Regions from separate parts of the Cupriavidus sp. FW305-3-2-15-C-LB2 genome, predicted to be linked through region 1. Evidence: predicted binding sites of a transcription regulator. Region 1 holds the regulator's gene; each other region holds the start of a gene.
The links. Region 1 encodes LexA, which represses DNA repair genes until DNA is damaged. Its sites were predicted from a motif close to ACTGTATNNNNATACAGT; they were not measured.
Positions count from the first base shown of each region.

Region 2: a site for LexA is predicted at 2,403-2,420, ahead of AC3WRR_RS25485 (DUF4007 family protein). Genes of this name have one in related genera too.
Region 3: a site for LexA is predicted at 3,213-3,230, ahead of AC3WRR_RS20530 (CppA family protein). Genes of this name have one in related genera too.
Region 4: a site for LexA is predicted at 3,137-3,154, ahead of imuA (translesion DNA synthesis-associated protein ImuA). Genes of this name have one in related genera too.

Region 1 is NZ_JBYSZW010000064.1:21,824-27,191, forward strand. It holds gene priB (primosomal replication protein N) at 1-290, opposite strand, end outside; gene rpsF (30S ribosomal protein S6) at 368-742, opposite strand; gene AC3WRR_RS31600 (asparaginase) at 877-1,869, opposite strand; gene lexA (transcriptional repressor LexA) at 2,125-2,778, shown strand; gene AC3WRR_RS31610 (hypothetical protein) at 2,889-3,059, shown strand; gene AC3WRR_RS31615 (hypothetical protein) at 3,099-3,446, opposite strand; gene AC3WRR_RS31620 (hypothetical protein) at 3,947-4,297, opposite strand; gene AC3WRR_RS31625 (DUF2188 domain-containing protein) at 4,828-5,070, shown strand; gene AC3WRR_RS31630 (DUF2188 domain-containing protein) at 5,273-5,368, shown strand, end outside.
Region 2 is NZ_JBYSZW010000041.1:68,884-74,251, reverse strand. It holds gene AC3WRR_RS25490 (HNH endonuclease) at 817-1,896, shown strand; gene AC3WRR_RS25485 (DUF4007 family protein) at 2,529-3,455, shown strand; gene AC3WRR_RS25480 (ATP-binding protein) at 3,448-5,368, shown strand, end outside.
Region 3 is NZ_JBYSZW010000029.1:15,073-20,440, forward strand. It holds gene AC3WRR_RS20515 (Dyp-type peroxidase) at 1-817, shown strand, start outside; gene AC3WRR_RS20520 (FAD-dependent oxidoreductase) at 814-2,346, opposite strand; gene AC3WRR_RS20525 (DUF1345 domain-containing protein) at 2,367-3,155, shown strand; gene AC3WRR_RS20530 (CppA family protein) at 3,263-3,547, shown strand; gene AC3WRR_RS20535 (malate/lactate/ureidoglycolate dehydrogenase) at 3,661-4,764, shown strand; gene AC3WRR_RS20540 (2-hydroxy-3-oxopropionate reductase) at 4,840-5,368, shown strand, end outside.
Region 4 is NZ_JBYSZW010000014.1:71,076-76,443, forward strand. It holds gene AC3WRR_RS13030 (IS3 family transposase) at 1-1,173, opposite strand, end outside; gene AC3WRR_RS13035 (hypothetical protein) at 1,902-2,051, shown strand; gene AC3WRR_RS13040 (DUF3800 domain-containing protein) at 2,155-2,934, shown strand; gene imuA (translesion DNA synthesis-associated protein ImuA) at 3,177-3,881, shown strand; gene AC3WRR_RS13050 (Y-family DNA polymerase) at 3,808-5,271, shown strand; gene AC3WRR_RS13055 (error-prone DNA polymerase) at 5,277-5,368, shown strand, end outside.

The sequences.
Region 1 (5,368 bases):
TCGAATGCTTTACATCCAGTGATGTGAAAGACGAGAGCCTTGCTGTTGCGGTGCCTGCGGGCCAGGAATCCTTCGCAGTCGAGCAGCGTGCCGAGCGGTAAGCGCTCCAGACGCTGGCCAACCTGTCCGACCCCCATCGCTGAGATTGCAAACTCGACCTGCCGCGGCGTTTGCGCCTCGACGGCCTCGCCGCTGTACTGCAGGATGCAGTTCACGACGGGGACCCCGGCCGGGGTATAGCGCAGGGCATCGCGTTCCGCCAGGGTGGCGGCAAGCCGAAGCTGGTTCAACGCGGGACCTCTTGCTGGTTGCAATCCATGCTGCCGTGGCCGACGCTGTCAGCCATGGCGCGCACCGCAGTCCGCACTCAGGCGGCCTGGCCTTCGGTGGTCGTTTGCGCGGCCTTGCGGGCTTCTTCGCGCTGCACTTCCTTCATCATCGGCGAAGGTGCGGTCTCGGCCTTCTTGGTCTGCACGATCAGGTGGCGCAGGACGGCGTCGTTGAACTTGAACGCGTGTTCCAGTTCAGCCAGCGTTTCCTTGCCGCATTCGATGTTCAGGCAAACGTAGTGAGCCTTGGCCAGCTTCTGGATCATGTAAGCCATCTGGCGACGGCCCCAGTCTTCCACGCGGTGAACGTTGCCGTTCTGCGAGGTCACGAGCTGCTTGTAGCGCTCGATCATGGCCGGCACTTGTTCGCTCTGGTCCGGATGGACGATGAAGACGATTTCGTAATGACGCATTGACGCTCCTTTTGGATTAGCCACCCGGGCGTCACGAGTCCGGTGTGGCAAGGTTGAATAGCCTTACATTATAGCGCGCATGGCGGCAAGTGCGCAAGCCGCTGATTACACAGGCAAATCAGTACACAGGCAAATCAGGCGTTGGCAAACACGGCCTGCAGCCTTGCCGGATCCCGCGCCAGGCCTGAGTCGGCTGCCAGCGCCAGGGCCAGCAGCACGCGCGCCTTATAGGGATTGAGGTCCGTTGCGGAAACAAAAGCTCCATCCGTCGGGCTGAGCTGGCGCGGAATCGCCACATGGCCGGCCCCGGTGCGGGAACTGCGCACCACGGCCACCCCCGCGGCAGCGGCATCGGCCAGCGCCCCGGCCAGCACCTCATGCACCGAGCCATTGCCGGCGGCAGCCACCACCAGCCCGGCTACACCCGCGCGGACCAGCGCATCCACTGCCACCCTGCCCGGCTGCGCGTAGCTCGCCACGATCTCCACCATCGGCCACGCCGCCGGCATCGGCCCGATCACCCAGGCCGCGCGTGGCGCGCGGGCGAAGCGCACGTAGTCGTCCTGCACGAAACCCAGCGGCCCGCAGGCCGAGACAAAGGCATCCACCGCCGATGTGTGGGCCTTGGCCACATCCCGCGCAGCGTGGATCTGCTGGTTCAGCACCACCAGCACACCCTTGCCGCGCGCATCGGGATGAGCGGCCACGCGCACCGCATCCAGCAGGTTCAGCGGCCCATCGGCCGACAGCGACGTCGACGGCCGCATTGCCGCTGTCATCACCACGGGCACCGGACACGATTGCGTCAGGTGCAGCGCCATCGCAGTTTCTTCCAGCGTATCGGTGCCGTGGGTGATCACGATGCCAGCCACGTCGGGCTGCGCGGACCAGTGCTCAACCCGCGCCGCCAGCGTTTGCCAGAGCGTGAAGGTCATGTCCTTGCTGTCGACCTGGGCCACCTGCTCGGCCTCGATGCGAGCCGCCGACTGCAGCGCGGGCACCGCTGCCAGCAACGACGACACCGGCACGGTCGCCGCCTGGTAGCGTGCGCTGCTGGCAGAGTTTCCGGCCGCGCCAGCAATGGTGCCGCCGGTGGCCAGTACGACGATGCGAGGCAATTGGGTCATGGAGCGCGCAAAGAAAGTGGAAAGGCAGGAATGGCGATTGTAACGGGCGCGCCCCGCCTCGCCGCGGCTCTCGCCGGTGATCCGCATTCCGTCCATGAGACACGCCCCAAAAATTCTGCTTGCGCTCAGGCCGATACTGTATAAAATCACAGCATACTGTTTAAACATACAGTGCCCGGTCAGACGGATGCAGGATAAAGGATCGACCGATCCTCTTACCCGAAACCCCGCGACCCCGCACGGAACGGCGATCCCATGGCGACCCTGACACCCCGGCAGCAGCAGATTTTCGATCTGATCCGCAACACGATCCGCCGCACCGGCTTTCCGCCCACGCGCGCCGAAATCGCCGCAGAGTTTGGCTTCTCCTCGCCCAATGCCGCGGAAGAACACCTGAGGGCGCTGGCACGCAAGGGCGTGATCGAACTGACCCCGGGCGCTTCACGCGGCATCCGCCTGAAGGTGGCACGCAGCGATTCGGAAATGCCCGACCAGTTTTCGTTGCCGATGGCCGGCGTGATGCAGTTGACGCTGCCGCTGGTGGGCCGCGTTGCTGCCGGCAGCCCGATACTCGCCGCCGAGCATATCGACCGCCAGTACCAGGTCGACGCCTCGGTCTTCGACGAACGCCCCGATTACCTGCTGCGAGTGCGCGGCCTGAGCATGCGCGATGCCGGCATCCTCGACGGCGACCTGCTGGCCGTGCGCCGCGCCAGCGAAGCCGCCAACGGCAAGATCGTGGTGGCGCGCCTGGGTGATGACGTGACCGTCAAGCGCCTGCAGCGGCGCGGTGGCCATATCGAACTGATCGCAGAAAACCCGGACTTCACCAACATCATCGTGGAGCCTGGCGAGGAGTTCTCGCTGGAAGGCATCGCCGTCGGGCTGATCCGATCTTCCGGCTTCTAGCCGGGCACCGCAGGCCAACCGCCTGCGCGGGCCCACCCGCTTCCATTGCTTTGCAGACGCCGCCCGGCTTGCCGGGTGTTGACCCCGCTTTGCCTAAAAGAGGTGCCACCATGCCGCAAATCCACCAAGTCGCCGCCCGTCGCCCGGTCAAGCCCGTGCCGTTCCGCCAGAGCAAGGGCGTACGCGTCTACCAGGGTACGCAGCGCCGCACCATGGTCGGCAGCATGGCGGCGATCTGCCGCATGCTTGAACTCGAAACCGCCGAAAAGCTGGCCGCCTGAAATCTGCCGGCTGTCTCCGAGCAGCTGCGGGCGCCGCCCTCAGCTACGCGGCGCACACGCCTTGGCTTCGGCTTCCAGCTCCGTCGGCGTCAGCTGCGGGAACCACGTATCGCTCTTGCGCAGCTCCAGCGCCGTACCATCCGGCTTCGCCGTCAGCGAAATCAGATAGGCGTATTGGTATTCACCGCCAGACGTGGTCTGGCCGATGCGGATCTCGGTCTGGCTCTTCGCCGGATAGTTGACGACCGCGGCGTCATCGCCCAGATTGTTGCGCAGGCATTTCGCAACCTCACCCATCTTGGCGGGCGTGAACAAGCGCATCGGCGCACGCGCGCGAATGTCCTTTTCAGAAGTGCCGGTGGCACACCCTGCCACCATGGCTGCCATCGCTACGCCAACCGCTGCCGCTCGAACAGACATACCGCCCCTGGGAAATGCAGAACGGCGCCCTCGCGAGGCGCCGTTCTGGGAAATGCTTTGGGGTGGCTGATGGGACTCGAACCCACGACGACAGGAATCTCAATCCCGGCATCAATCGCCATTTTCCCCTTTGGAATCAACGCTTTCGGCCTCGTTTTTTTCCCCATGAACGCTCAATTTTTCACAAGCATTCATGCGGCTTCTACGGGTGCCGTGGGAAAAATTGTAACCCGTGCGAGCCCCATGCGCCACCTCAATTTTTGGCCCGCAAACGGCGCCCCTTGCCTGCAGCAACCCCCGAGACATACCCGACCACCACCGGCGCAAACTTTCCGTAGCCCGCCTTGTACGCGGCTTTTTTGCATGATTTTTGCATGGCGGAGCAAGGAGGGGATGACCACTGTGGCCGAGATCTGGCGGAAAGAAGCAGTGATCTAAAGCGTGCCGGAGACCGCCGGCGTCATGGCTTACACCACGCCGCCATCCGGGATCGAGCGAGCCGAAACAGATCGGGAATCGTCGTTGTGCTTAATGATCTCGGCCATCTCCGCGCGCGAGACATCCACGATGTCGTCAAGCTCAAGCCCTTCTGCATACGTAAGCGCCTCTTCACCGCGCGCAATATGAAAAATCGTGCCCCGCCAGCTGTCCACGCCGTCCCCGGGACCGGATAGGCGGATGCCAAACTCGACATCCTGATCAAGGACGCGAACGGTCACTAGATCTCCCACGTCAACTTGAATACCGTCAACCGCGTATTCTCGGGCCACGACTATCACGGGCCGTTGCGTGTAGCCTCTGGCGAATATCGCTTGCATTTTTCGCTCCCGCTGAGCATCGCCCCAAACTGCAGAGGCAACCGGGACATCCACGACAGGCGTGGGACCGCTTGTTCCTGCGCTTTGACTGCAATGCATCGAGCTCGCTACACTGCGACGGCGAGGTACAGCCCGCCCAGAATGAGCAGCCCAGCAACCAGCGCGAAGTAATAGCGCGCGCCGTGCACGGGGAGTTCTGGGTGGCCGGGTAGGTGAGAAACGTGGCGCTTCATCGCGGTTAGCGTGCAGAAGACTGAGTTAAGCATAGGCCTCTGAGAACAGGAACGCCATGTTGGCACCGGCGCCTGCCGACGGCTCGAATACACCCTCCCTTCGATCTCTCGACCCGACCGAGGGCTTTTTTGCACGGATCGGCGGTTTTGCACAACGTATAGCGCGCTTTCCTGACACGAATGCGCCTCTGACCAGCTATTTGCCATCTCCATCCACGAAGGTAGGAGGTTGCCCGACATCGAGTTCGACTCATCGCACCTACAACGAAGACATGCCCCAACCAAGGAGGTGCATTAATGTCTGTCAATACCGTCCAGGTTGTGCTGACCGAAGAATCCCGATGGGCCGTAGAAACCGATGATCCAAGCGGCACGCGTGTAACCTATCCCTCCCGCGGCGCAGCGATTGCCGCAGGCGTTCAAATGGCAATGGCGCAGGATGCCGTCCTCACGATCCATGGCCTGGAAAACGAGCCAAGTGAGATCGATTTTCGCGATTGCGACGCGAGCGCGCTCACTTGCATCCGTGATGCCGATTAAGGTCATGCCCTCAGTTGGATTCTAAGCGGGCGGTCCTGCGACACGCCTGCCTCCACTTCGGGCCCTCGCCACCCTGATCGAGGGCTTTTCTTTTGCCAGACAGGCCCGATTGAGCACCTGTCCAACATGGATTGCTCATGTGTAGGCCCTAGACTCGAATTGCATACTGATGCGGGGTCCCAAAATGCGACACGTTCACATCATGCCGCATCTCGGCCATTGGGACATCTGTCGAGACGGCAGTCCGAATGTCCCGTTCACTACGAAAGCGGACGCCGTCCATGCCGGCTGGACAGCC
Region 2 (5,368 bases), on a different contig from region 1:
GCCTGGGCGCGGTCGATCTTGGCCAGGTTCTCGGCTAGTTGGGCTTGTTTTTGGGCTAGGGTGGGCTCTTGGGGAGCTTGGGTAGTGCTAGTCATTGCGACCTCCGTACATGGGTTATGGAGGCTCACCATCCGCTGTCAACCGGGTGGGCGAGCACGAGGCAGGGTTGACAGACCGGCATGTACGAACCGGCGAGCGCGAAGGCTCCCCCGCCACGGCCCGCCCATAGGGGCGTACATAGGCGAAAGACGAGAGGATACTGCTTCGCTCCTCGTCCGGTGTACAAGTGTCAGGCTGTCAAACCTGGTCGACCATCGTCTTGGTGACGCGACCAGTTTCCGCCGACAGAGCTTCCGGACCAATGCGGCAATTCTCAAAGCTCCCTTCCGGCCGCAATTGGCAAAGCCCGAGTACATGCCTGCACATGCTGTGCCAGATCGAACCCAACTGCAGGATTCCCAACGAGGAGAATGGGATAGGCTGGATTTGATGTCACGACTCGCCGGCGTCACCCGTACCCGGTAAGCGAAACGGTGTCCGCACCGGTATTTTCCTAACCTGCGGCATAGAGATCGTCCACGAACCCCACTACCAGCCAAGCACACTGAAGAACCGCTGGGCCGTTCAGTCGCCCAGCAGACATGCCCCTGACTCCCCCAATTCGAGAAGCCCTCTAAGCCATTGCTTGCAGGCGTCGGGCGCTACATAATGACCAAAAATATCAGAAATTTCTGATTGCAGTCATCGGTAGAGGTCGCAGTCTGGGGGGAAAAATTGCGCATTCCACATGTCACGCAAGCGACCATCAGGTCGGCATTGGACGAGTTCGATCGGGTGCTGCGTGGTACCCAGAAATGGGAAGATTGGGAAACCAAGAAGTCGCAGCTTTACGCGATCTCCGATCAAGGAAAGCTGTATCCGCCTAAGCAAATTCTATCGATGGCGACAAGCGTGCCCGTTTCACGCTTTAGCGGCGGCGAGCAAACAAACGCTTACCTTGAAAACCTGGGCTTCAGCATTGTCCGGCTCCCTAACGGAAGCCCACCCTTCGGCAGGTTCGAACCTCCAAGGTTCGCACTAGGGCGCGTCTACCATCGGCAAACGGAAATTCACGATCGTTTTGGCGGCAGCCGCCAAAGCGGCATAGCTCCGTCCAGCAAAGTACCAGCCATCTTCATCTTCACCGGCGAGAGCGGCGAGCAGTATGGTTACTTTGATGGCCGCGACGAACTCGGCATGTTTTCGTACACAGGAGAAGGGCAAGTCGGCGATATGGAGTTCAAACGCGGCAACCTTGCCATCCGTGAGCACGCCGCCAACGGGCAGGCGCTGCACCTCTTCAAGGCGCTCGGGAAAGGCAAGGGACAGGCATATCTAGGCGAGCATGCTTACGGCGGCCATACAATTCGCCGTGGCCCAGACAGGGAAGGGACGCGGAGAGACATTATCGTATTCCAGCTTGTCCCGGTCGCGCTATTGAATGAGGAGAGTATTGCGCTGCCCGAAGACGACGCGACGGATGATCCGGCGCCTACTAACTTAGAAGAGGCCCGCAGACGCGCTATTGAGGCCATTCACGATTCCGGCAACGAAATGGGCAAGGCGGCATTACGAAAGCTCTATCGGCGCAGCAAGCGAGTAAAGGACTACGTACTACTGCGGGCTGAAGGGATTTGCGAGTCATGCCGGCAACCAGCCCCGTTCAAGCGAAAAGACGGCTCAGCCTATCTTGAACCACATCACACCACCCGCGTGTCAGATGGGGGACTTGATCATCCGCGCTATGTTGCAGCCATATGTCCGGCCTGCCATCGTCATATCCATCACGGCGTTGGTGGCGATGAGAAGAATCATGAGCTGATTGCTGCTATCGCTGCCAAAGAACCTGAAGCGTGATGGGGACCAAGAACGGCAACTCTCGCAACGCTACCGCGCTGACGCTGTGGGCTTGTAGGCTTGAAGGCTTGAAGGCTTGAAGGCTTGAAGGCGAATCAGGATGACATAACGCATCTATCGGACAACGCCGCCCTGGCGTCCTCTGTGCAAATGCCATGGAATGGGCGCTCCTTCACTTGGAGCAAGCCCCCATATGCGGAGATGGATCCGCTAGGTCAATTCCCAAAACGGCCCGGGGCCAGCCGTTTTACAAGGCGGCGAGCCAAGGCAGCGGGAGGATTTGGCCGGGCTCTCGGCCATCTGAGCTTGCTCCGCAGCCGTGACCTCGTCTTTTGTTGTGGCTGGTTGCATAACGACCTCCATACATATCGCTATAGATACATAGTCCAGTAGCTTCCCGCTGGCGTCCACGCGCACATGGCGCGCCTGTGCCAAGCCAATCAAAGCCGTGCGGCTATGGCAGCGCACCACCCTCTCATCGAGCCACTCGACGGCAGGAGATGACACCTGTATATTTATACAGTACGTCGTCGGTCCGGGCCGCGACATGATTTATGTGACTCAAAGCTATCATCACTATGGGCTCGAACTGGCGACTATCGCCAGTTCGGCATAGTCGCTAAAATGGCGAAATGAAGACATCTCAGCAAACGGGGACTTCGGTCCACTTCTCGGGTCACGAGACTTTTCCACTTCGGCAGATGTGGCTCAAAAAAGCATTTGACGAAGCTACGCGCGGTGAGCGCGCGCTTAAGTCTGTGTTCACTGACGAAGATGCTATCGCTGCGTTTGGTGTGGGAAAAAATATGGTTGCATCTATTCGCCATTGGGCAATGGCCTGCGACATATTTAGCGACTCTCAATCGGATCCCGACACTTATATGGTCTCGCCGATTGCCACTGCAATCCTGCGGGATGACGGACTAGACCCCTACGCGGAAAATCCAAGTACCGCTTGGCTCGCTCATTGGCGTTTGGCCGGCGAGGGCAAGCGTTCTACGACATGGCGTTGGCTCTTTAACCATGTGACAGCACCGACGTTCACTCGACAAGAGCTTGAACCAATGTTGGAGACATATGCTCGCAAACTCGCCCCCCAGCGTCGATTGTCAGCATCCACCCTTTCGCGTGACTTGGAGACATGTCTAAGAAGCTATGCGCCACGGTCGGCCGGCGGTACGCCAGAGGATTTTGCAGAACCCTTACTCGGGGAATTAGGCGTGTTGCAGGAGGTCCACAAAGGCCAATACGCCTTTCGTCGAGGACCTAAGGTCACTCTACATGATGGCCTCTTCGCCTACTCACTGCTCGACTACTGGGAGCGATCAGCCCCGGGGCTGAGCTCCCTAGCATTTGAGGCCGTCGCCTACGGAGAAGGTGCGCCTGGGCGAGTGTTCAAGCTCGACGAGGACTCAGTGGCAGAGCGACTAATGGCTCTGGCGGACCTAACCCACGGATACTTAGCATGGACCGACACCGCAGGTCTTCGGCAAGTCCACAAACGGACTGGGAAAAGCGACAATTTGCGCATGGAATTGATTCAAAAAGCATATGAATAACAAAGGCCAATTGCTTTCTGACATCGTCCGAATTTCGCGCCATTACCAGCGCTCAATTCGTGTTGACGCTGACTTAGGCCGCAAGGATGCGCTCACTGGTTACATCCGGAACGCCACCGCCACATCCGTCCTAGGTGGCATGGCAACGCAGCTGGCAGAAACGAATCAACGCTCCTTCACTTGGACCGGCCCGTTCGGCGGCGGCAAGTCGTCCCTTGCAGTGGCATTAGCAAGCGCGCTGCATTTCGACAAGTCATTGCGCGCAGAAGCCCGCTTGGCTCTTGGACTCGAGACGATGTCGGAGTTTGACCGAGCATTCCCAGCTCGGAAGGGTTGGCTCACCGTACCTGTAGTGGGCAAGCGGGGAAGCGTTGTATCGGAAATCAATGCTGCTTTGCGAAAGGCCAAGGGGAAGGGTACCGATCACCGAAAGATTTCACCCGCCGCGCTGATCAATGAGCTTTGCCAAACTGCTGAAGATCGCTCAATTGACGGGGTTTTGGTCATCCTGGATGAGATGGGCAAGTTTTTGGAAGCATCCGCTCTCGGCAACGGTGACGACGTATATTTTTTCCAAGAACTAGCCGAAGCAGCCGCTCGCGTTAACGGCCGGCTTGTTATTGTCGGCATCCTCCATCAGTCCTTCGCGCAGTACGCTGCGCGACTTGGAATTGACACTCGTGACGATTGGTCGAAGGTCCAAGGTCGCTATGTGGACTTGCCTTTCGTTGCTGCTAGCGATGAAATCGTAGAACTAATCGGCCGCGCAATCGAGGCTGATAGAAGTCCCCCTGACTGGCCCCTCGAAGCATCGCAAATCATTGCGGATTCAATCCGGTTGCGACGGCCAGCCGTTGGAAATGAATTCGCAAAATCCCTGGCACAGTGCTGGCCTCTACACCCATCCATGGCCGCTCTGCTGGGCCCTATTTCTAAACGGCAATTTGGCCAGAACGAACGAAGCACGTTCGGATTCCTGTCCTCCGTGGAACCCAACGGGTTCCAAGCCTATTTGCGCTCCACAGAGGTGTTCGAAGCTACCTGGTACCGGCCGGACAATTATTGGGACTACCTACGTGCCAATCTTGAGCCATCGATCCTAGCATCGCCAGACGGGCATCGTTGGTCGCAGGCAGTTGAGGCCATTGAGCGCACCGAGGCTAAAACGGGCGATCCGTTCTTGGTTCAATTGATTAAGAACATCGCCGTCATCGACCTTTTCCGCAACGGGTCGGGCCTTGCAGCGGACCTCGCTGTCCTCAGTGCGATTTTCTTTAGGCGCCCCGCCAAAGAAATTGAGAGCGGTCTTGAACAACTCTCGCTCATGCGCGTCGCCCTGTTCAAGAAGCACATCGGCGCTTGGTCAGTGTTTGAAGGCAGCGATTTCGACATCGATTCAGCGATCGCCCAGACATTGGCCTCGTCGACAGGTGTCGACTACCATCACCTCGCTCAGGTCGTGGGCCTGCATCCCGTGGTGGCGAAGCGGCATTATCATGAGACCGGCACGATGCGGTGGATGAACCTATCCCTGCATCGATTTGACGAAGCCGAACGCCTCGCCGAAAACTATGCCCCGTCGAAGGGAGAGTTCGGCGTGTTCGCCCTCGCCTTGCCTGACCGGGGAATGACCTATAAGACCGCATTGAAGCGAGCGCAAGAATGCTCGCGCAGCCAGCCTTGGCCGGTACTCATTGGCATTCCGAAGAACCACGCTCGAATCGCAGAGCTCAGCTCGGAACTCCAGGCATTGGAGAGCGTCACAGCTCGACATGAGCTCGGGGGCGATGCAGTGGCTCGCCGGGAAGTTCATGCGCGCCTAGCCGCGGTTAAAGCAAATCTGGAAGAGCAGCTCCAGGCGGCAATAACAAGCGCTCAATGGTTCAATGGGGCGGAAGCTCCTGTGGACGCAG
Region 3 (5,368 bases), on a different contig from region 1:
GCGCGCGGTCGGCCATCGTGTGCCGTCAGGCAACCTGTCCTGTGTCTGCGGCTTCGGCGCCGACGCGTGGGACAGGCTGTTCGGCAAGCCCCGTCCCGCGGCGCTGCACCCGTTCCGGGAGTTCGGCACCGGCGATCGCGTCGCCATCGCCACGCCGGGTGACCTGCTGTTGCACATCCGTGCCGAATCGATGGACCTCTGCTTTGAGCTTGCCACGCAACTGCTCGGCAAGCTCGGCGATGCGATCCAGGTTGTCGACGAGGTGCACGGCTTCCGCAACTTCGACATGCGGGCGATGATCGGCTTTGTCGATGGCACGGAGAATCCGGCCGGACGCGAGGCGGTCGATTTCACGGTGATCGGCGACGAGGATGCCGAGTTTGCCGGTGGCAGCTACGTCATCGTGCAGAAGTATCTGCACAATATGACCGCGTGGAACGCCCTTCCCGTGGAGACACAGGAACTGATCATCGGGCGCAAGAAACTGTCCGACATCGAACTGGACGAAGAGGTCAAGCCATCGTCATCGCACAGTTCGCTGACTACGCTGGTCGAGAACGGGCAGGAAGTGAAGATCCTGCGTGACAACATGCCGTTCGGCCGCCCTGGCGCGGGCGAGTTCGGCACCTACTTCATCGGCTACGCCCGTTCGCCCGCGCCGATCGAGAAGATGCTCGAGAACATGTTCGTCGGATTGCCGCCCGGCAATTACGACCGGCTGCTTGACTTCAGCAAGGCGGTCACCGGCAGCCTGTTCTTTGTCCCGTCGGCCGACCTGCTTGAAGGGCTTGCGGACCGCGCACTCGCCCCTGCCTAGTGTCCTGTCGTCTCCTGCTCGAACGCCACCTCCGCGCGAAGGTTCGCCAGGTCGCGCCCGACCGTGGCGACCGCAAGCCTTTTATCCTTGCCCCAATAGGTCACCGTACAGTCATGCGCGGCGGGATCGCCGTCGACATCGAAACGATCCCATTGCTCCGCGTGGCCTACGTAGTTGATGGCCACATCATAGTGCTGGGTCCAGAAGAATGGCACGGCCGCAAAGCGTTGCCGCTGTCCCAGGATATTTCGCGCTGCCACCACGCCCTGGCGCTCGGCGACCACCCAGTGTTCGACGCGGATACGCTGGCCCGTTCCCGGGTCGGGCCAGCGCGCAATATCGCCCGCGGCATAGATGTCAGGTTCGCTGGTCTGGAGGAATTCATCGACCGCCACGCCCTTGTCCAGTGCGAGGCCGGCGTCCTGCGCCAAGGCCACGTCGGGGCGAACGCCGATCCCGGTCACGACCAGGTCGGCGGCCAGCTCCGCGCCGGTCGACAATCTCACCCGATCCGGCTGAATCTCTGCCACCGTGGCCCCGAGATGGAACGTTACCCCGTGCGATTCGTGAAGCGCCTTGATCATGTCGCCGAGCGTCGCGCCCAGGACCCGCTCCATCGGATGCGCTTCGGGCGCGACAACATGCACTTCCAGTCCTCGCGTTCGCAGCGCTGCCGCGACTTCCATCCCGATAAAGCTTGCGCCCACCACGACGCATCGGCGTGCCGTGCCGAGACGCGCGATCAGGGCGTCGCAGTCGGCCAGCGTGCGGAGCACGCTCACGTGCGGCAAGGTTGCGCCAGGAACGTCCAGCCGTATCGGCACGGCACCGACGGCAAGCAGAAGCGCGCCGTAGCTCACGTTGCTGCCGTCCGAGAGCGTGACGGATTTTTGCTCGGGGCTGAGCTTGACGACACGGCTGTCGGAGCGCACGTCGATGTCGTGATCCGCGTAGAACGTCGGTGGCCGCATTGGCAGCCAGTCCGCGTTTGCTGTCCCGGCGAGGTAGTCTTTCGACAGATTCGGCCGATCGTACGGCAATGAGCGATCGGCACTCAGCAGCGTGACGGGGCCGCTATAGCCTTCGCGCCGCAGGGTTTCGACCGCGGCAGTCCCGGCGGCGCCGCCGCCGATGATCACCACGGATTCAGGGAGCCGGGCCGAGGCAAGCCTCGGTGGCCGCACCGCCGGCAGCGCTTCGCGGACGAAGGCCTTCCCGTCTTGCTGTTCCACGCGCCAGCATTTCAGATCGTCCTGGGCGGGCGGCCCGAGGACCTCGCCGGTGCGAAGACTGAAGCAGGCGTGATGCCACGGACATCGGATCGTATCGCCGACCAGCAGGCCGTCCGCCAGTGGCCCGCCATAGTGGGTACAGGTCGCACCGATGGCAAACAGTTCATCAGCCCGACGCACAAGCAAGACCGGTTTGCCGCCAACCTGGCCTGTGACCGTGCCGCCGTCAGCAAGGTCAGCCAGCGGCACGCCCTGGGTGAGATCGGGCTTATCCGTGGAGGAAGAGCTTTTGGTCATGGCGTCTCTCCTTGCCGGTCATGGCACAGGGCCATTATCGACCTCGAGGCCGCCAAATGAAAGGCGCATGCAGCGTAACAAACTGCGCGACGGCACGGATATTATTCACGCATGGCCAGCCTCCTTTCCTGACGAAGGGCCATCCGGATGAATACCCCATGAACAGACCCGCCCGCTTCGCTATCGGCAAGCGCATCGCACCCGCACGCTTTCTGCTGTGCGGCGCCATATTGATCGTTGCGACCTTTGCCGCGGGTGCGCTCGGCGCAGAGCCACGCATCGCCCTGCTGATCGGCTTCGATCTCGCGGCCCTTGTCTTCCTTGGCGCCGCGCTGCCGCTGTTGCGCGCCGATGCTGCGGCCATGCGGCGCACGGCGGAACACAACGATGCCAACCGCACAGCGCTGCTCACGATCACCGTGCTGCTCTCGATGGTGATCCTGGTCGCAATCGGCACGCTGATCGCGCGCCCCGAGACACCGCACTGGGCCGACATCGCGCTGATCGTCGCCACGCTTATCCTTTCCTGGCTTTTTGCCAACACCGTTTTCACGCTGCACTATGCGCATCTCTACTACCTCCAGACCGCCACCGGCGACCAGGGCGGACTGCAGGTGCCGGGCGTGCAGCACCCCAGCTATTGGGACTTCCTCTATTTCAGCTTCACGCTGGGCATGACTTTCCAGACTTCTGACGTGACCATCGCCGGCGCACACATGCGCAGGGTGGTCCTGGGCCACTGCGTGGCCGCGTTCCTTTTCAACATGGGGATTCTGGCGTTCACCGTGAACGCCCTGGGTGGCTTGTAGCCAACTTGGCCTTTCGCCCGAAGTGTTCCTGGACAAACTCCTTGCATCCCTCTGAATACTGTATATATTTACAGTACCTGTATGGATGAACAGTAGGAGTCCCGTCCATGGAACACCTGATCCGTGTGCAAAACGACTATGACCGCCAGGTGCTTGCCTGGCTGCGCGGTCGCATCGGCGATGCCGCGCTGCAGACCGCGGCGCTGCGCCTGGGCGGCCAGCGCAAGCCTTATCTGTCAACGATCTGCCGCAGCCTGGGCATCCGCCCGCCCAGCCGGCGCCAGTTCGCGGCCGAGGCGGCGCGCATGCACCGCGCGGTGGGCGATACCTACCTGGCCCGTATCCGCGAAATCCTTGGCCAGTCACCTGCCGAGGCTGCGCTGCGCCAGTAAGCAGTAGCCGATCACCGGCCATGCCGGCGCCACCAAGCTCGCGCCGGCCGTATCATGAAGCCCCGTTGCCGTCACACGGCACGGGGCTTTTTTCATCCCTAGCCAAGGCCGATATGAGCGAGCACCGCATCCCTACCGCCGCCCTGCACCAGTGGGTGGCCGATCTCTGGCTTGCCGCGGGCAGCAGCGCGCAAGAGGCGCGCCTGACGGCCGACCACCTGGTCGGCGCCAACCTGAGCGGGCATGACTCGCACGGCGTCGGCATGATCCCGCGCTATGTGCTGGCCTGGCAGGCCGACGAGCTGCAGCTGAACCAGCAGGTCAGCGTGCTGCACGATGCCGGCAGCATGCTGAGCCTGGACGGCAACCGCGGCATGGGCCAGGCGGTGACGGCGCAGGCCATGAACATGGCCATCGGCCGCGCGCGCGAGCATGGCGTCTGCGTGATGGGCCTGCGGCAGTCGCACCACCTGGGGCGCGTGGGCCACTGGGCCGAGCAGGCCACCGCCGCCGGCATGATCTCGATCCATTTCGTCAACGTGCTGTCCAAGCCCATCGTGGCGCCGCACGGCGGCTACGATGCGCGCTACGGCACCAACCCGTTCACCATCGGCGTGCCGGTGGCGGGCGAGCCGCCGCTGGTGCTGGACTTCGCCACCAGCGCGATTGCGCTGGGCAAGGTGCGTGTGGCCCACAACAAGGGCGTGCCGGTGGCGCCCGGCTGCCTGCTGGACGCGCATGGCGAGCCCAGCGCCGATCCTGCCGTGATGTACCCCGCCGACGGCGCGCCGCAAGGCGCGCTGCGGCCCTTTGGCGAACACAAGGGCCATGTGCTGGCCGTGATGTGCGAGTTGCTGGGTGCCGCGGTCACCGGCGGCCACACCATCCGCCCCGAAACGCTGCGGCATGAGCACGCGGTCTGGAACAACATGCTGGCGATCGTGTTCGATCCCGCGCGCCTGGGCAACAGCACGTCATTCGGGCATGAGGTGGCGGCGTTCGCCGACTGGATGAAGGCCTCGCGGCTGCAGCCGGGGCAGGATGGCATCCGCCTGCCGGGCGAGCCCGAACGGGCCTGGCGCGCCGCCCGCGCCACTCATATGCCGGTCGACGCCGGCACGCTGGCGCAGCTGGACGACGCCGCGGCGCGGGTGGCGGCCGCGCGCGCCGGCGCGCAGCCTGCGCCGGGGCCGCTGTCTGCGCTGGCGTGCGACTGACTATCATCAGAGATGAACCCGGCGTCGTGCGCGACGCACGGCCGGCCTGGCGCCTGACCACTACCGGACACTGACATGAGCAAGATCGGCTTTATCGGACTTGGCGTGATGGGCAAGCCCATGGTGCAGCACCTTGTCGACGGCGGGCATACCGTGTTCGCCCATACGCGCAGCGGCGTGCCGCAGGACCTTCAGGATGCCGGCGTGAAAGCCTGCGCCAGCGCCGAGGAGGTGGCGAAGCAGTCGGAAACCATCATCCTGATGCTGCCTGACACGCCCGACGTGGAGCGGGTGCTGTTTGGCGAGAAGGGGGTCGCTGACGGCCTTGCCGACACGGCAGGCGGCATTACCGTGATCGACATGAGCTCGATCTCGCCGATCGCCACGCGCGAGTTCGCGCGCTGCATCGAAGCGCTCGGCGTCGACTATATCGATGCGCCGGTCTCCGGCGGCGAGGTCGGGGCCAAGGCGGGCACGCTGTCGATCATGGCCGGCGGCAAGCAGGAAGTATTTGACCGCGTGCTGCCGATCCTGCAGCTGATGGGCAAGAACATCACGCGCGTGGGCGAGGCCGGCGACGGCCAGGTGGCCAAGGTGGCCAACC
Region 4 (5,368 bases), on a different contig from region 1:
GACCAATTGTGCGTCAGGCCTCGTGCCGATAGACCAACTTACAACCTTGCCGTCAAAGCAATCGATCATGGGCGATAGATACACCTTGCCAGCTGGAAGCTGGAATTCGGTGATGTCTGTCAGCCATTTTTGATTTGGCGCCTGCGAATGGAAATCCCTAGCAATCAGGTTCTCGGGGGCAGCGCCAATCTCCCCGCTGTAGGAACTGTACCGACGACGAGGCCGACGGACAGTAAGCTGCTCCTCCGCCATCAATTTGCGCACGACCTTTTCGGAGATCCGAATATCTCGCTGACGCAGCATCGCGTGGATACGACGGTACCCATAGCAGCGATGGTTGCTGTCAAAGATCTCGACCATGGCCTTACGTACATCGCCGTACTTATCGCGCAGCCTCAAGCCTGTCTTGTGATAGAAGTAGCTACTGCGCGCAAGCCCGACGACGCGAAGAAGCTCAGGCAACGGATACGTAGCTTTCAAGGCATCAACCACCTGTGTCTTCTCCCTGTTTGTCAGGGTCAGGGAGTTGATGCCTTGGTCTTTTTTTATTAGATCGCCCGCCTGCGCCAGGATGTCGCGCTCAAGTTGCAGCTGGCGTACCTGCTGTTCGAGCTGCGCGATTCTTTCCAGCAACGCTGCATGCTCGTCTTCAGGCGAGGCCAATTTACGTTTGCGCATAGATCGATATGCCTCGTCTCCGAGCAGTTGATCTTTCCACTTGTACAGCATCGGTCGGCTTACTCCAACCTTTTTCGCTACTTCCTCCGCTGAGCCCCGGCGGGCGCAAAGGTCAGTGACTGCCTGACGTCTCTGCTCGGACGCAAACGGCGCACTGGTGTTTGTGCTCGTGACCATGCGACGCGAGCCAGGGCGCAGCTCCTCAATCCAGCGGGCCAGCATTTCGGTGCTGGGATACCCGAGGGCTCTGCGGGTACCAACTAGAGAGCAGCCATGACCGAAGTAGTGATCCACCGCCACGCTTTTTTGCTCCAGCGTGTATCGATGCCTTGGACGGCGGTGCTCGGGCAGGTCCCCCAGTGCCTGGTAAAGGTTGACCCACCGCTTCAGGTTCTTACCCGACGGATAGCCCAGCTCACGAACGACCGTTGCCGTCTTTCCTCCATACTTTAAATACAGCTTGACCGCCCTGATGCGATCCTCGTACGAATACATGAACTACCTCCAAGTAGTCCAAGAATTCATCCGCACCCCCGAACCGGACATTACAACTTTGCCGCTACACCAGTAGTTCGCATAAAAAGATTTATGTTAAATCATTCAGTGCGACCGGGCACAGCACGCACATAACAGCGCAGCGTGGACCTCTTCCTGGCTTCTTTCCATAAATGGAGGCCTGCGGTACGCGCTATCAAATGACCAGCAAATAGAAGCGCTTCTTCTAACTTACTGAAATTATTAGCATTTATATCAGAGAGAGGCTCGTAGCTTCGAGGTCGTGAAGTAAGCTATCAAATTAGTTAGCGATTGTGACAGCGCCGGCCGCAAGTTCATCGTGAGGCCGCGACAAAAGGCCTCTAGCCGCTGGCTGTCACTCTAAACGCACGAGCCTGGCGCGCCGACTTCGACGCCGGTCGCCGCGACCTCCGACCAGGCACTCGCCTGGAGGAGTGGCTGCATCGAGGGCAAGGCCGTGCGAGGTTGTGCCATGAGCTGCTGCAGCGAAGACCATACCACCGTGGTGGAAGGGCTGCGGCTGGAGGAACTGCTCAATCGTTCAACTACCGTTGCAAAGACTTTCTGGTCCGAAGGGGAACGTTTCTGCCATAAGAAGTGGCAGCCCAGGAACAGAAGATTGGTCGCCCCTCGAGAAGTCCCAGAAGGGCAAGCCAGTAAAACTCCTGCCACGCATTCTTCCAGATTTATGAGCCCACACAAGGCCGATGGCCGACCCCTTGTTCAGCGTGGACACCAAGGACTTCGACATCGACAAGTGTCGGTTCGCCCTGATCGCCAGCAGCGCGTTGCAGATCGTGATCGGCGTGACGGGGCGCCCACTACAGACGCCTGCCGCCATTTCCGACAACGGATAGGGCACGTCCGTCCGGCCAAGTAGCGTCCATAGCGAGATCATTTTGAAGCCCGGCCCTTTGGTGTGCCTCATAATGGCACCCTCATATAACCAACGCATCACGCATGACCTCCAGCTTTCGCGTCTATATCGACGAGTCGGGCGACGAAGGATTTGTGTTCCTTCCCAACGAGCAAGGTAGTTCGAGGTGGTTCGTCCAGTCCGCCACGGTAGTTCGCACTGTGAACGACCTAGCAATGGTGCAACTCGTCAAGAACGCTAGGGAGCTACTGAGGAAGCCTGCTAAATCGCCCCTGCATTTTCGCAACCTGCGGCATGAGCACCGGGTGCCTCTGGCGCGCATGATTGGGGAGGCGCCACTGCGGCACGTGCATGTGCTGGTCCACAAGCCCTCAATCGCCGACCCGGAGGTTTTTCAGCAGGAGGCGTTTTCCTTATACCGCTACACGATCCGCCTTTTGCTGGAACGCGTGAGCTGGCTGTGCAGGGATACCGCGCGCCCTGGTGAGGGTGATGGTAAGGCCGAACTGATTTTCTCGAACCGATCGGCGATGTCCTATGCCGACCTCCATCATTACCTTGTGCGACTGCAGGGCCGGGAAGACTGCCGCATCCATTGGGACAGCCTCGACCTTGATGGCGTGCGCGCAGTGAATCACGACCAGTTGGCAGGCCTGCAGGTCGCCGACGCCGTGGCGACGAGCGCGTTCTACGCAGTCCACAGAAATCAGTATGGGGAGACGGAAGACCGATACCTGCGCATGCTCGCACGCAACCTGTATCGGCGCAATGGACAGGTGGACGGCTACGGCTTGAAGTTTTGGTGCGGCGACGCAGAAGATGGGGAGCGTCGGCGTGTGATCGCCGCGGTGCGCGACGACTGAGAAAAGACGGTTGCAGGCCCCGGATTCGAGGATCCCACCCAAAACGGGCTGCCGTCTTTCGACGACCTCTACAAGCTCCGCGCTTGCCTGCAACACCCAAATTATACGAGCCCTGATGCGATTTTCGCAACAGGGCTGGTTGGCCGCTGGTGGCAGCGATCGCGCGATGGAACCGCTCATGTGACGGATAATGCAGGTGAATACTGTATAAATATACAGTACACTGGGGGCAGGAGCTCGCCATGCTAACCGTCGCCCCAGAATCCATTCATCCGTCACTTTGGCTTGCCTCGCAGCTTGCTCGGGGCAACGCACGCACCGTTCCAACCGGGTATCCGTCGCTCGACAAGGAGCTTCCGGGCGGCGGCTGGCCGATCGGTTGCCTGACGGAGTTGCTGCAGCGCCAGCCGGGTATCGGCGAGTTGCGCTTGCTACGCCCTGCTCTCGTCGCGCGCTCGAACCGCCCTGTCGCGCTTCTGGCACCGCCGCACGCGCCTCAAGCGTTGGCGCTCGCCAACTGGGGCGTCCCGTCCGCGCAGACTCTCTGGATCGAAACCCGGCACACCGCTGACGCCCTGTGGGCCGCGGAGCAGATCTTGCGCGCCGGGACCTGCGGAGCGCTCGTCTTTTGGCAGTCGCACCTGCGTAACGATGCGCTTCGGCGTCTGCATCTTGCCGCCCAAGCCTCCGATGTCCTTTTCTTCGTGGTTCGTCCGACGGCCTGTGCACGCGATGCCTCGCCGGCGCCGCTGCGCCTGACATTGGAGCCCGCATCGGACGGAATTCGTGTGCAGTTCGTTAAGCGTCGAGGCCCGCAGCAGGAATCGCCGCTCCACATAGCGCTGCAGCCCTCCCCCATTCTGTTGTATCGCCATGCTGCGCCTGTGGATCTGCCTGCGCCTGTCGTCCCTGCCCCTCGAAGTATTCCGACCGAACTGGTCCACTGAGCTAGCGGTTGCTGTCCTGGACAGGGAGCGCGTGCATATGGCGTCGCCGCTGGCCATTGCGGCCGGCGTGAAGCCGGCAATGCGCCGCGGTGGCGTACAGACGATCGCACCGCAGACCATTCTCTTTGACCGCGATGGTTGCGCAGAACTGGCGGCGCTCGAGCGTGTCATGATGGCGATGCTGCAGTTCTCGCCCAATGTCGCTGCGTCCGAGGAGGCGGCGGTGCTTGTCGACATCAGCACCACGCTGCGACTATTCGGCGGCGTCCGCAAGCTGCGGCAACGGATGCTGGCGGCCGTCAGGGCAATGGGGTTCAGTCCTGTCGCGGGATGCGCACCAACCGCCGAAGGCGCTTGGCTACTTGCGCGCTCTGGTGGCGGAACGGCATTAAGTATGCCCACATTGGTGCGAGCGCTGGTCGGCATCCCCGTTGCGATCCTGCCGGCGGCGCGGCCGTTTGATGAGTGGCTGGACGGACTCGGCTGTCGGACGCTAGGAGACCTGCGCCGGCTGCCGCGCGCAGGCCTGCAGCGCCGATGCGGCGCCGCCATCCTTGAGGCGTTGGATCGCGCCCATGGGGAAGCACCTGAAGTCTTCGAATGGGTCGAAGCTCCCCCATCGTTTGACGCCGCGGTGGATCTTCCGGATAGGATGGACAACGCTGAGTCCGCCCTTGCCTACACTCGCGGCTTGCTGGTACAGATGGTCGGCTGGCTAACCGCCCGGCACCTGGCCATCAAGCGGTTTGCGGTCGAACTGCGCCACGAGCGCGGCCCCGCTGCCATCGCACCAACGAAGATTGAGATTGCGCTGGCCGAGCCCAACTGGCATGAAGAGCATTTGGTTCGCCTGCTCAAAGAGCGTCTGACGCGGCTGACTGTCGAGGCGCCGATGATTGCCGTCGCGGTGTCTGCCATCGAGACCGAGCCGGTGGCACCCCCCAGCGATTCATTGTTTCCAGAACCGGGCGGCACGCCGGCGGACCATGCACGCCTGCTTGAGTTGCTGGTGGCACGCCTCGGCGCTGACAATGTCCGCCAACCGTGCTTGCGTGCAGACTACCGCCCGGAAGTCGCCAACAGCTGGCAGTCTGCCACTGACAAGCCGCCCAGCGCAACGTTGCCCGCAGGCCTGCCACGTCCTGTTTGGCTGCTCGGCAAGCCGGTGCCGCTGATTGAACGCGACCACCGTCCCTTCTACGGATCGCCACTGCGTATCGTCTCACCGCCTGAGCGCATCGAGTCGGGCTGGTGGGGCGGCCAGCTGGTGACACGCGACTATTTCGTTGCGGAGGCGAAGGACCACACCTGCTACTGGATCTTTCAGGAACGCATGGGCAGCCGAGAAGGCGATGAGGCTCGGTGGTATCTGCATGGCCTCTTCGGCTGAAAACCATGGACATCAACGCCAAGGCAGGTCTGCCCGCCTACGCGGAACTGCACTGCCGCTCCAACTTCTCCTTCCTCGCCGGCGCCTCACGGCCGGA